Regions from separate parts of the Vibrio sp. M260121 genome, predicted to be linked through region 2. Evidence: predicted binding sites of a transcription regulator. Region 2 holds the regulator's gene; each other region holds the start of a gene.
The links. Region 2 encodes PurR, which represses purine synthesis genes. Its sites were predicted from a motif close to TNANGNAAACGTTTNCNTNA; they were not measured.

Region 1: a site for PurR is predicted at 2,514-2,533, ahead of glyA (serine hydroxymethyltransferase). Genes of this name have one in related genera too.
Region 3: a site for PurR is predicted at 2,695-2,714, ahead of QTO06_RS04850 (uracil-xanthine permease family protein). Genes of this name have one in related genera too.

The regions. Positions count from the first base shown of each region.
Region 1 covers NZ_JATABF010000032.1:21,339-25,630, reverse strand. The annotation lists gene treC (alpha,alpha-phosphotrehalase) at 1-1,561, shown strand, start outside; gene QTO06_RS16730 (YitT family protein) at 1,640-2,242, opposite strand; gene glyA (serine hydroxymethyltransferase) at 2,590-3,840, shown strand; gene lipA (lipoyl synthase) at 4,169-4,292, opposite strand, start outside.
Region 2 covers NZ_JATABF010000004.1:106,141-110,432, forward strand. The annotation lists gene torR (two-component system response regulator TorR) at 1-591, opposite strand, end outside; gene torD (molecular chaperone TorD) at 825-1,472, shown strand; gene QTO06_RS04185 (hypothetical protein) at 1,747-1,896, shown strand; gene purR (HTH-type transcriptional repressor PurR) at 1,917-2,921, shown strand; cyclic di-GMP riboswitch class I at 3,207-3,296, shown strand; gene QTO06_RS04195 (TfoX/Sxy family DNA transformation protein) at 3,413-4,003, shown strand; gene QTO06_RS04200 (TVP38/TMEM64 family protein) at 4,124-4,292, shown strand, end outside.
Region 3 covers NZ_JATABF010000005.1:46,025-50,316, reverse strand. The annotation lists gene envZ (two-component system sensor histidine kinase EnvZ) at 1-1,052, shown strand, start outside; gene QTO06_RS04850 (uracil-xanthine permease family protein) at 1,131-2,522, opposite strand; gene recG (ATP-dependent DNA helicase RecG) at 2,757-4,292, opposite strand, start outside.

The sequences.
Region 1 (4,292 bases), on a different contig from region 2:
GGATTATCTAAAACACCTTGGTGTGGATGCGATTTGGCTGACGCCGGTTTATCAATCACCAATGATCGACAACGGTTATGACATTTCCGATTACTATGCGATCAACCCAGATTTCGGCACCATGCAAGATTTCGATACCCTGTTGGCTGAGGCTCACCAGCTGGGTATTCGAATCATCATGGATATCGTGGTGAATCATACTTCGACAGAACACAAGTGGTTCCAATCAGCACTGGGTGATAAAAACAGCCCGTACCGTGATTACTACATCTGGAAAGATCCGGTAGATGGTGCAGAGCCAAACAACTGGCAATCTAAGTTTGGTGGCAACGCTTGGGCGCTGGATGAAAAAACGGGTCAGTACTATTTGCACCTTTTTGCTAAAGAGCAAGCGGACCTAAACTGGGAAAACCCGGTAGTGCGTGAAGAAGTGAAAGAAGTCATCAGCTTTTGGGCAGAAAAAGGTGTCGATGGCTTCCGTCTTGACGTTATCAACCTGATTTCCAAGCAACAAGACTTCCCAAGTGACGATATTGGTGATGGTCGCCGTTTCTACACGGATGGACCACGTGTGCACGAATACCTTCAAGAGATCAGTGAAGCCGTGTTCCAAAAATATGGCAGCGTGACGGTGGGTGAAATGTCGTCCACCACGCTAGAGCATTGTCAGCAGTATTCAGCGCAAGATGGCAAAGAGCTGTCAATGGTGTTCAATTTCCACCATCTTAAAGTCGATTACCCGAATGGTGATAAGTGGACGAAAGCGCCGTTTGATTTCATCCAACTAAAACAGATCTTCAACCATTGGCAAACTGGCTTAAATGGCAAAGGGTGGGGCGCGCTATTTTGGTGTAACCACGACCAACCACGCGTTGTGAGCCGATTAGGTAACGACGAACAATACCGTGTTGAATCTGCCAAAATGCTTGCGGCATCGGTACACATGATGCAAGGCACACCTTATGTTTATCAAGGTGAAGAGATCGGCATGACCAACCCGGGCTACACCGAAATCAGCCAATATCGCGATGTTGAAAGCACGAACATGTACGAAATCATGGTTAATCGCGATGGTGTATCTCACGACGATATGATGGCGATTTTGGCGCAGAAGTCGCGTGATAATTCACGTACCCCAATGCAATGGAACAGCGCGAAACATGCGGGTTTTACTGAAGGCACGCCGTGGCTAGAGGTGGCTCAGAACTATTCTGCAATCAACGCGGAAGCCGCGATTGCTGATTTGAACTCGGTGTTCTACTTCTACAAACGTCTGATTGAACTGCGTAAACAGGTTCAAGTAATCACTGATGGTCGTTACGAGGACTTTCTGCCAGAGCACAAACGTATTTTTGCTTACGCACGTCAGAACGATAAGCAAACGCTGCTATGTATCAACAACTACTACGGTGAAGAAGTGGAGTGCGTACTACCAGATCGTTTTGATATGAGTAAAGCCAAGAACCTGCTTTCCAACTATCAAAATGCGACCAGCGCGATTGCTTCTAGTCATCAGGTATTGCGTCCTTACGAAACTCGCATCTTGCTGATTGAAGAGTAAAAATTAAGCTTCCCCTAAGGATTTCGGTCCTAAACAAAAGGCTTTGGAGTGCTCCCCAAAGCCTTTTATTTTTTCATCCTATGACCCGTAGCTTACAGAATAACGATGTGGTTTGTGATTCATTGCAAGTACAAGGTTCAGTGCGAAGGCGCCAAGAATCGATAAGCCGATCACCCAAGGTGTGACGAAGAAGAAAGACGCAAACAAGATACACGCGTCGATCGCCATCTGAGATTTCCCGACCGAAATACCGAATTTGTCCTGAATGAACAAGCACAGCACGTTGAAGCCACCCAAGCTTGAACGATGACGGAATAGGATCAACATACCCAAGCCCATCAGCAAGCCACCCGCTACCGCGCAGTAAATTTCGTTGATTGATTCCAATGAAATCAGTAAATACAGGTGATCAGCAAAGATAGAGACCAAAGCGCCAGAAATTGCACTATTAATCGCAAAATGACGGCCGAAGCGTTTCCATGCTAGCAAGTAAAAAGGGCAGTTGGCTAAAAAGTACAGCACACCAAACGTAAAAGGTGTAAATTGGCTAATAAGCAGAGCCAATCCTGTGGTGCCTCCGGTTAAGAGGTTCGCGGATTGGAGAAAGAAAACGCCTTGAGCGACCAAAAAGGTCCCCGTAAGAATTGCCATCCAGTCTTCTTTTCTTGAGTGTTTTTCCATCTAATATGCAGTCGTTGATGATAAATCGGGCATGCATAGTAGTAAAAAGATGATCTTTTCGGTAGCTAGAGGGTAAAATTTACGGTAAACCTATGTAATTGTTGTTTTACAGGGTGTAAAGCACAAATTTGACAGTCAGTGGTTCATGGTCAAACGATTGCGATATCGTCATGATAGTTCTTACTTGTCATCATGAAAAAACTGCATGAGAAAAATTACAAATTTCTCTTTATGACCTAGATCAAATTATGTAAAATGCGCGCCATTAGCTCGACGTAAACGTTTGCGTTAGGTCGTTATTCAGTTTTTTTGCAACTTTCAGTACCAATCTGAGTCAGGAGATACAGATGCTTAAGCGTGATATGAACATCGCAGATTACGATGCGGAACTGTTCGCAGCTATCCAGGAAGAGACTCTTCGCCAGGAAGAACACATTGAACTTATCGCTTCTGAAAACTACACAAGTCCACGTGTAATGGAAGCTCAAGGTTCTCAGCTAACGAACAAATACGCTGAAGGCTACCCAGGCAAGCGTTACTACGGCGGTTGTGAGTACGTAGATAAAGCTGAAGCACTAGCAATCGATCGTGCATGCCAACTATTTGGTTGTGAGTACGCGAACGTACAGCCTCACTCAGGTTCTCAAGCAAACAGCGCAGTTTACATGGCGCTTCTAAACCCAGGCGACACAGTTCTTGGTATGAGCCTAGCGCACGGTGGTCACCTAACTCACGGTTCACCAGTAAACTTCTCTGGTAAGCACTACAACGTTATTCCTTACGGTATCGACGAAGCAGGTCAAATCAACTACGACGAGATGGAACAGCTAGCGCTTGAGCACAAGCCTAAGATGATCATCGGTGGTTTTTCTGCTTACTCGCAAATCGTTGATTGGAAACGCATGCGTGAAATCGCAGACAAAGTTGATGCTTACCTATTCGTAGACATGGCGCACGTTGCTGGTCTAATCGCAGCAGGCGAGTACCCAACACCAGTTCCACACGCTCACGTAGTAACAACGACTACACACAAAACGCTAGCGGGTCCTCGTGGCGGTCTTATCCTTTCTAATGAAGGTGAAGAGCTGTACAAGAAGCTGAACTCAGCAGTATTCCCGGGCGGTCAAGGTGGTCCTCTAATGCACGTTATCGCTGGTAAAGCTGTGGCGTTCAAAGAAGCGATGGAGCCTGAATTCAAAGCTTACCAAGCTAACGTAGTGAAAAACGCGAAAGCAATGGTTGGTCAATTCCAAGAGCGTGGCTACAAGATCGTATCTAACGGTACTGAGAACCACCTATTCCTAGTTGACCTAATCGACAAAGACATCACTGGTAAAGATGCAGATGCAGCACTAGGTGCAGCAAACATCACAGTAAACAAGAACTCTGTTCCAAACGACCCACGCAGCCCATTCGTAACGTCTGGTATCCGTGTTGGTACGCCAGCAATTACTCGTCGCGGCTTCACTGAAGATGACGCGAAAGAGCTAGCAAACTGGATGTGTGACGTTCTAGATAACATCGGCAACGAAGAAGTTATCGAAGCAACAAAACAGAAAGTTCTAGAGATTTGTAAGCGTCTACCAGTTTACGCGTAACCTTCTTCATAGACTGAGCCGATTTCGTTGTCGAACATACTCATTTGCTAGAAGCAAACTCCGTGTGTTCTCCTAGAACTCGACCCATCTATTTCGAAAGTTCACCCAATTTAAAGGTCCTCATTTGAGGGCCTTTTTGTTTTTCTAGCGTATGGAAGTATCAGCTCAGAGTACGTTGAAAGCAGATTCCTGATATCGCTTAGGCTCTGAATGACGCGCTATTAGTTTAAGGTTATAGGTTCGTTATCCGAATGGCAGTGGTTTAGATTCAGCAGATACAAGAAAGGTTGGCATTGAGCCAACCTTTCTTTTCAAAACAAGCGAGTGCTTATTTAATCTCAATACCTTGAGCCTGCATATCGGCATGGTAAGAAGAGCGAACAAATGGACCACACGCCGCGTGGGTGAAGCCGAGTTCTAGTGCGATTTCTTTTAGCTCGTCAAACTCTGAA
Region 2 (4,292 bases):
CGCATCCACTCGGTGGCTGATCATATTCAAAATACGCTCGCGGCTTAGTACCTGATTTGGGTACGAAGACAGTGCCACCAATAGCTCATATTCCGCTTTGGTTAGTTTCACTGGCTCACCGTTACGGCTTAGAGCACGACGTTGAATGTCAAACGTCCACTCACCGAAGCGCACAATGTGTTCTTCATTAGTGTCGTTCGCTGTCTTTTGCGAACCGCTACGTGCCGCTGAAATGCGCCACAGCAAGTTCTTAACGCGAACTAATAATTCCCTTAGTTCAAAAGGCTTTGTCACATAATCGTCTGCGCCCATTTCTAGGCCAACGATTTTGTCAATGCTATCCGTGCGTCCTGTCACTAATATGATGCCGATATCTGATTGGCTGCGTAATTCACGCGTAAGCATAAGGCCATCTTCGCCAGGCAAGTTAATATCCAACATGATCAGGTCTACATCGCCACTTTGAAGCACTTCGCGCATTTCTGCCCCGCTCTCTGCTTCACTAACTTTGTAGCCTTCATTTTGGAAATAGCCCGCAAGCTTACTACGAGTTACTACATCATCTTCTACGACTAATACGTGATAGCTCATTTACACCACTTTCTGTCTTTTTTATTTTCCAAGACGTATTCTATTCATAACTAGTAACATTTCTAGTCATAGATACATTAAAAAGCAAGATTTTGCGTTTTTATTGATTCAAAGCAAGCTTATTTACAGCCATTCATAAACGCGCATATTTTCCCATAATGGATAACAATTATAGTTACTGCTATTCATCTTAATTGTTTACACTTAGGGGATAACCATTTAGGAGCAAAAAAATGCAAGAAGTGAAAGCTTTTAACGAGAAACGCGCAGAAATCTATTGGTGGTTTTCTAGCCTGTTCGCAAAAGAACTGACAGAGAAAGAACTAGAAAGCTACCACAGTGTTGAAATTCGAAGCTTTTTGGCTGGCCTTGGTGAAAATGAGTCATTAAAACCAGCTGTGGATACCCTTGTTGATGCACTTAACCGTCTGCAGGATCGTGAAGACGCACAACTTGAGTTGGCAGCAGACTTTTGCGAGCTTTTCCTTAAGACAGAAAAGCACGGTGCACTGCCTTACGCCTCTATGTACATTGGCCAATCTGGCCTGCTAAACGATAAGCCAGCAGAAGAGATGGAAAAACTGATGGCAGAGTTTGGCGTGCAAGTTGATGAAAACCTGAAAGAGCCAGCTGACCACCTAGCGGTAGAGTTGGATTTCTTGGGTAATATGATTATTCGCTCTAACGAACTAGAGCAAGAAAAGCACATGGAAGAAGCGTTCGACAAGCAGAACGATTTCATCCAACAGCATCTTTTGACTTGGCTACCTCAGTTTGCTGCTAAATGTAAGCAGTTCGACGAATTTGGCTTCTATATTAGCGTTGCGCAACTATTAATTGCATTTTGTAAACTGGACAGCACCTACCTTCTTGGTGAATAATTGCCGCCTATTTTAGGGAGCCTGCTATTTAGGCTCCCTATTTTATTCGTTTAGTTTTAATCTGGCTTAGAGAATCCCAACCAATTTAGCCGTGAAAATGTGACCTCAAGGGCACAAAACAACCGCTGAAAATATTGCCAGCCTGCCCACATCAGTCTAAAATGTGAGCGCAAACGATTAAATATGATTTATATGTAAACCGCTGAAATATAGCGGTTTTTGTGTTTTCTTAACATGATTGCTGACTAATTCCTCACTTATAAAAGAAGGGAATATGAGTATCAGCAACAAATGTTGCTACAAATCTTTTTATACCGATTCGGAACAACCACTGCCAAATATCTCAGCAATGCCCTTTCTTGCAGTTGCTCGGTTTGTGCAAGACCCTAAGCGTATGGTTGTCTTCACTCACGGTATTCAGTAGCTCGATACAGGACATCATTTATGGCCACTATTAAAGACGTTGCTCGCTTAGCCGGCGTTTCTACCACAACGGTTTCGCACGTAATTAACAAAACTCGCTTTGTTGCAGAAGCAACCCAAGAAAAAGTAATGAAAGCGGTTGATGAACTAAATTACGCGCCAAGCGCCGTTGCTCGTAGCTTGAAGTGCAACTCTACTCGTACTATCGGTATGTTAGTTACTCAATCAACCAACCTATTCTTCTCTGAAGTCATCGATGGTGTTGAGAGTTACTGTTACCGTCAAGGTTACACTCTAATTCTTTGTAACACGGGCGGTATCTACGAGAAGCAACGTGACTACATCCGCATGCTAGCTGAGAAACGCGTAGATGGCATCCTAGTAATGTGTTCTGACTTGACGGAAGAGCTAAAAGAGATGTTAGACCGCCATTCTGACATTCCAAAAGTTGTGATGGACTGGGGCCCTGAGAGCTCGCAGGCAGATAAGATCATCGATAACTCGGAAGAAGGCGGCTACATCGCGACGAAATACCTGATCGATAACGGTCACACTGACATCGCATGTTTGAGCGGTCATTTTGAAAAAGCAGCGTGCCAAGAGCGTATCGCTGGTTACCGCCGAGCAATGGCGGAAGCAAACCTAACGGTTAACGAAGATTGGGTTCTTGAAGGTAACTTCGAATGTGATACTGCTGTACTGGCGGCAGATAACATCACAGCAATGGAAAAACGCCCAACAGCTGTCTTCTGTTTTAACGACACAATGGCGCTAGGCTTAATGAGCCGCTTGCAGCAAAACGGTATCAAAGTACCGGATGATGTATCCGTGATCGGTTACGACAACATTGAGCTTGCAGAATACTTTTCTCCACCGCTAACGACTATCCACCAACCAAAACGTCGTGTGGGTAAAAACGCATTTGAGATCCTTTTGGAACGCATCAAAGACAAAGAACACGAGAAACGTGTGTTCGAGATGCAACCAGAGATCGTTGTTCGCAACACGGTTAAGAAACTAAACTAACCTCATCTGCGAACTCATTTTATAAAGCGCTCTTATGGGCGCTTTTTTAATATCTAAAAATAACTTTCCCTTAATATTTCAGCTCAAGAATACAACCTTAAGCTTCGATAAGTTGCTGTTTTAATTAAGGTGTAGCCCATTTCCTACATCAAGCTTTTGTATGACAAGTAGATGCTCAGCAATATGAAACAAAACACATCAACTTAGCGCTATTAACTGAACCAAGATCACACTTTTGTGTTTGAAACGTGATGTTAATTCAATATACGAAGTATTCTCAAAGAGTCACGCACAGGGCAAACCATTCGAAAGGGTGGGACGCAAAGCCTCCGGCCTGAACCATCTTATTAGATGGAAGGTAGCGGGGTTACCGATGGCAAATATGCATTAAGTGAGTTTACCCTTTAATGACATTGTGTCTGCATGCATTTGCTAATCTCTCGGACCTGATTTTTGGTGGCGTAATATTAATTACACCGAGATAACACATCATGGATAAACCGATACTCAAAGACTCAATGAAGCTGTTTGAGGCACTTGGTAATATCAAGTCGCGTTCAATGTTTGGCGGCTTTGGGCTCTTCGCCGATGAAACGATGTTTGCACTAGTTGTGAACAATCAACTTCATATACGAGCTGACCAACAAACTTCATCTGACTTCGAGACTCAAGGACTAAAACCGTACGTCTACAAGAAACGTGGTTTCCCAGTCGTTACGAAATACTACGCTATTTCTGATGATCTATGGGATTCGACCGATCGCTTGATTGAAGTTGCAAAGCAATCTCTAGAGACTGCTAAGCAAGAGAAAAAACAACAAGCGAGCGCCAAACCTAACCGATTGAAAGACCTTCCTAATCTACGCCTTGCAACTGAACGTATGTTGAAGAAAGCAGGCATTGACTCTGTCGAGCAACTAGAAGAAGAAGGTGCCCTAAACGCTTACAAAGCAATCCAAGATACGCATGCCTCTACGGTAAGCCTTGAATTGTTGTGGGCGCTTGAAGGCGCTATCAACGGTACACATTGGAGCGTCGTACCTCAGTCTCGCCGGGAAGAGTTGATGAGTGCTCTCTCGTAGAGCAATCATTTCAGCATGACATTGAGTAAAAGCCGCAGTTTTCACACTGCGGTTTTTTTTTGAAATTTTTTCTTACTTCATTCTGTCTTATTATTTAAGAAGCCAAACGGAGCCATTGATATGAATAAGAAACTGATTTTAGGACTGATCCTACTCGCGACCATCATCTTTTTAGGTGTCAACTTCGGTCAATATTTAACGCTAGAAAACGCCAAAGCACAGCAACAAGCGTTAAACAGTTTCATTGACCAAAACTTCGTGTTTGCCGCCGCAACCTATTTCTTCGCTT
Region 3 (4,292 bases), on a different contig from region 2:
ATAGCGAGATGATGAATGAGTTCAATCATGCGATGTCGATTGATTTGATGTCGGAAGAGATGACGCAAGAGCTCGGTTCTCCAACGGAAGTGCGTTTGCTGCTTGGCAGTGAAAGCTACATTCTGTGGATGCGTATCGATCAGTTGCCGAACTCCATCATCCGTATTCCGCTCTCTGAACTGCAAGAAGAAGATTTTGCTCCGCTGTTCCGCAACAGCTTGATCATGGCGCTTCTGATCATTGCTGGTGGCTGGTTGTTTATCCGTTTGCAAAACCGACCTTTGATTGCGCTAGAAAAAGCCGCGAAAGGAGTAGGTCGAGGTGAAATTCCGCCGCCATTGCCAGAGAAAGGTGCTTCAGAAATCCGCTCTGTAACTCGCGCATTCAACCAGATGTCGAAAGGCATTCAAGAACTGGAAGAAGATCGTGCGCTACTAATGGCAGGCATCAGCCACGACTTACGCACGCCGCTGACGCGTATTCGCCTTGCGACAGAAATGATGTCACCTGAAGACAGTTACTTAGCCGAAGGCATCATCAGTGATACCGAAGAGTGTAACGAGATCATCAGTCAGTTTATGGACTACCTCAAGCCAGTAAATAAAGAGTCGTTTGAGCAGGTGGACATCAATACCATTACCAGCGATGTAGCAACGTCGGAAGGGGGTTATGAAGTCGAAATCGAAACTGACCTCAACCTTACGATGCCAACCGCGAAAGGCAGTCCAATTGCGATTAAACGCGCGGTGAGTAACCTTGTAGTCAACGCTCTACGATACGGTAATGGCTGGGTGAAAATCAGTACGGGCGTCACTGCCGACAAACAGTTGGTGTGGGTGTGCGTTGAAGATAATGGTCCGGGCATCGAGCAATCGCAAATCGCACGCTTGTTTGAACCTTTCACTCGTGGTGATACGGCACGTGGCAGTGAAGGGACGGGCTTAGGATTAGCCATTGTGAAGCGTATCGTTAGCCAGCATTCTGGCTCGGTTGTGGTACGTAACCGCAGTGAAGGTGGGTTAAGTGCGCAAATCAGTTTCCCAACCAAGTAAGCTTTCTTCGCTCAACTGATTCCAATAAAAAAGCCCAACCAAAGTCTGGTTGGGCTTTCCGATCATCCTAGTGCAAGGTTAGGATTCTTTTACCTCTTGAGCAACCAGCTCGTCTTCCTCTTCCAGTTTCTCTGGAAGCAGTAGGTTCAATACGATAGCGGTGATGCCGCCTGCTGCCACACCCGTGGAGAAAATGCTCTTAATAAACTCAGGCATGAATTGCAGAATTTCTGGTTTTTGTGCAATGCCCAAACCCATTGAGAATGACAGCGCCATAATCAGGATTGCGCGGCGATCGAGGTCGACACGAGAGATGATGCGCACGCCCGCTGCAGCAATGGTACCGAACATCACGATAGTCGCGCCGCCCAGAACTGGCTCAGGAATCAGCTGAACAAAGCTTGCCACACCCGGAAACAGCCCCAAAATTACTAGCATGCCTGAGATGAAGTAACCCACGTAACGACTTGCTACACCAGTGAGCATAATGATGCCGTTGTTTTGGCTGAAGGTAGAGTTTGGGAAGCTGTTGAAGACCGCTGCAATCGCTGAGTTTAGACCATCTGCCAATACACCACCTTTAATGCGCTTCATGTAAACCGGACCTTTCACCGGCTCACCGGAAACTTCAGACGTTGCGGTAATGTCACCGATCGCTTCTAGTGCTGTGATAAAGAAAATCAGAACCAGTGGAATAAACAGAGACCAGTCAAAGCTTAAGCCGTATTGCATTGGAATCGGCAATGCGATGAGGTCAGTTTCGCCCAGTGTTGAGGTGTCGACCATGCCCATGAAGTACGCCATGACGTAGCCAACCAGCATTGCAATTACAATTGATGCAACACGTAGGTATGGGTTCTTTGAGCGGTTAAGAATTACGATTAGGCCAAGTACTGTGCCAGCGAGAGCTAACTTGTCTAGGCTACCGAAAGATCCATCGCCCATTGCCGCGTAGCCACCACCCATTGATACCAAACCCACTTGAATTAGGGTCAGGCCAATAAGCGTCACGACAATGCCAGATACCAATGGTGTAATGATGCGGCGTGCGTGTTCTAGGACGCGAGATAGCAGGATTTCAGCAAAAGACGCCACCAAGATAGTACCGAAAATCGCTGCCATCATGGTGCTGATGTCCGCGCCTCCGGCTTTAAGAGAAAGACCCGCACCAATGATTGGACCAAGGAAGTTGAAGCTGGTGCCTTGCACTGAAAGCAAGCCAGAGCCGATAGGTCCAAAGGTACGAATTTGAATAAAGGAAGACACGCCAGATGCAAACAGCGACATGCTGATGATGGTGTTGGTTTGGTCAGCAGGCACACCCAAAGACTGACAAATGATCAGAGAAGGGGTGATAACGGCTACGAACATCGCCAATAAGTGCTGAAGTGCAGCAAAAATGGTCTGAGGTAGTGGTGGACGATCGTTTAACTGATAGACCAGTTCCGAAGTTCGGTTTGAAGTTGTCATGTTTGTCTCGCTAGTCGCAATAATTCTTGCCCCAGAGCTCGCTGAATGGGAGTGCTGGGTGGAGTTGACGTTATGACCTGTGATTGCTGTTAATCAGTGTCAACTCAGGTTGGTTTGATGTGACAAGGCGCACACCATAAATTTTGTGCGCGATTATAGATGGATTTATTCAAAAAGCAAACGTTTGCTTTAGTGTTGATAGAAAAGGCGAACTAAATTGCTCGCCTTAATCTCTTATGCTTTGGAATAAATGTCGCGTTCACCTAACCAATGGTCAATAATTGCTGTCGCATTCGTTGGGTAGTTGTCATGAATGTAACGCGCGATGCGTTGAACTTCTGGAATTAAGCGCTGATCTCGCACTAAGTCGGCAATTTTAAAATCTGCCAAGCCAGTTTGTTTGGTACCAAGAAGCTCACCCGGTCCACGAATCTCTAAGTCTTTCTGTGCAATCACAAAGCCGTCGTTGCTTTCACGTAATACGCCTAAACGTTTTTGCGCAGTTTTTGATAGTGGCGAGTGATACAGCAACACACAATGGCTCGCCACTGAACCTCGACCAACACGACCTCTAAGCTGGTGCAACTGAGCCAAACCTAAACGCTCTGGGTTCTCGATGATCATCAGGCTGGAATTGGGTACGTCTACGCCTACTTCAATCACTGTCGTTGCGACCAGTAAATGCAGCTTGTTGTCTTTGAAATCCTGCATCACCGCTTGCTTCTCAGCGGGCTTCATTCGTCCGTGTACTAGACCAATTTTTACGTCAGGCAGTTTACGTTGCAGCTCTTCTGCAGTGTCGGCGGCGGCTTGAGCCTCCAAGACTTCGGACTCATCAATCAAGGTACATACCCAATACGCTTGTTTGCCTTCGTTTAAGCAGGCATTGCGCACTCGTTCGACGATATCATCGCGTTTGGTGTCTGGAATCGCGACGGTCTGGATTGGTGTTCGACCTGGCGGTAACTCATCAATCACCGACGTTTCTAAGTCAGCATAAGCTGTCATGGCTAATGTTCGCGGAATTGGCGTTGCTGTCATGATGAGTTGGTGTGGATAAGCGCCTTGTTTCGCGCCTTTCTCGCGTAGCTCTAAACGCTGGTGGACACCAAAGCGGTGCTGTTCATCAATAATGACCAAAGCAAGATGATGGAACTCAACATGTTCTTGGAAGAGGGCGTGAGTGCCCACGACCATTTGCGCTTCACCACTGGCAATACGCGCCAATTCGGCTTCTTTGGCTTTACCTTTTAATTTGCCCGCCAGCCAACCGACTTGAATGCCCATTTTCTCAAACCAATTAGCGAAGTTAATCGCGTGCTGTTCGGCGAGCAGCTCGGTCGGTGCCATTAAAGCGACTTGATAGCCGTGTTCAATGGCTCTGACGGCAGCAAGCGCAGCAACTAGAGTTTTCCCCGAGCCTACGTCACCTTGAACAAGGCGCATCATTGGGTGCGTTTTTTCTAAGTCAGCTTCAATTTCTTTAACGACTCGTGCTTGAGCATTGGTCGGCGAGAAGGGCAATTGAGCCAGTAGTTGCTTTTTCAGCGAGTCACACGACGCCAAAGGCAACGCAACGTCCAGTTGTCCTTTGCTGCGCACTGCCAACATAGAGAGGTTCTGCGCCAGTAATTCTTCCATAATCAAACGAATTTGAGCTGGGTGTTTACCTTCATCAAATTCATCCAAATTAATGGTTGGAGGCGGTCGATGAATCGTATGCAGCGCTTGCGACATAGTGATCTGGTGATTGTACAAACCAGAAGGCAG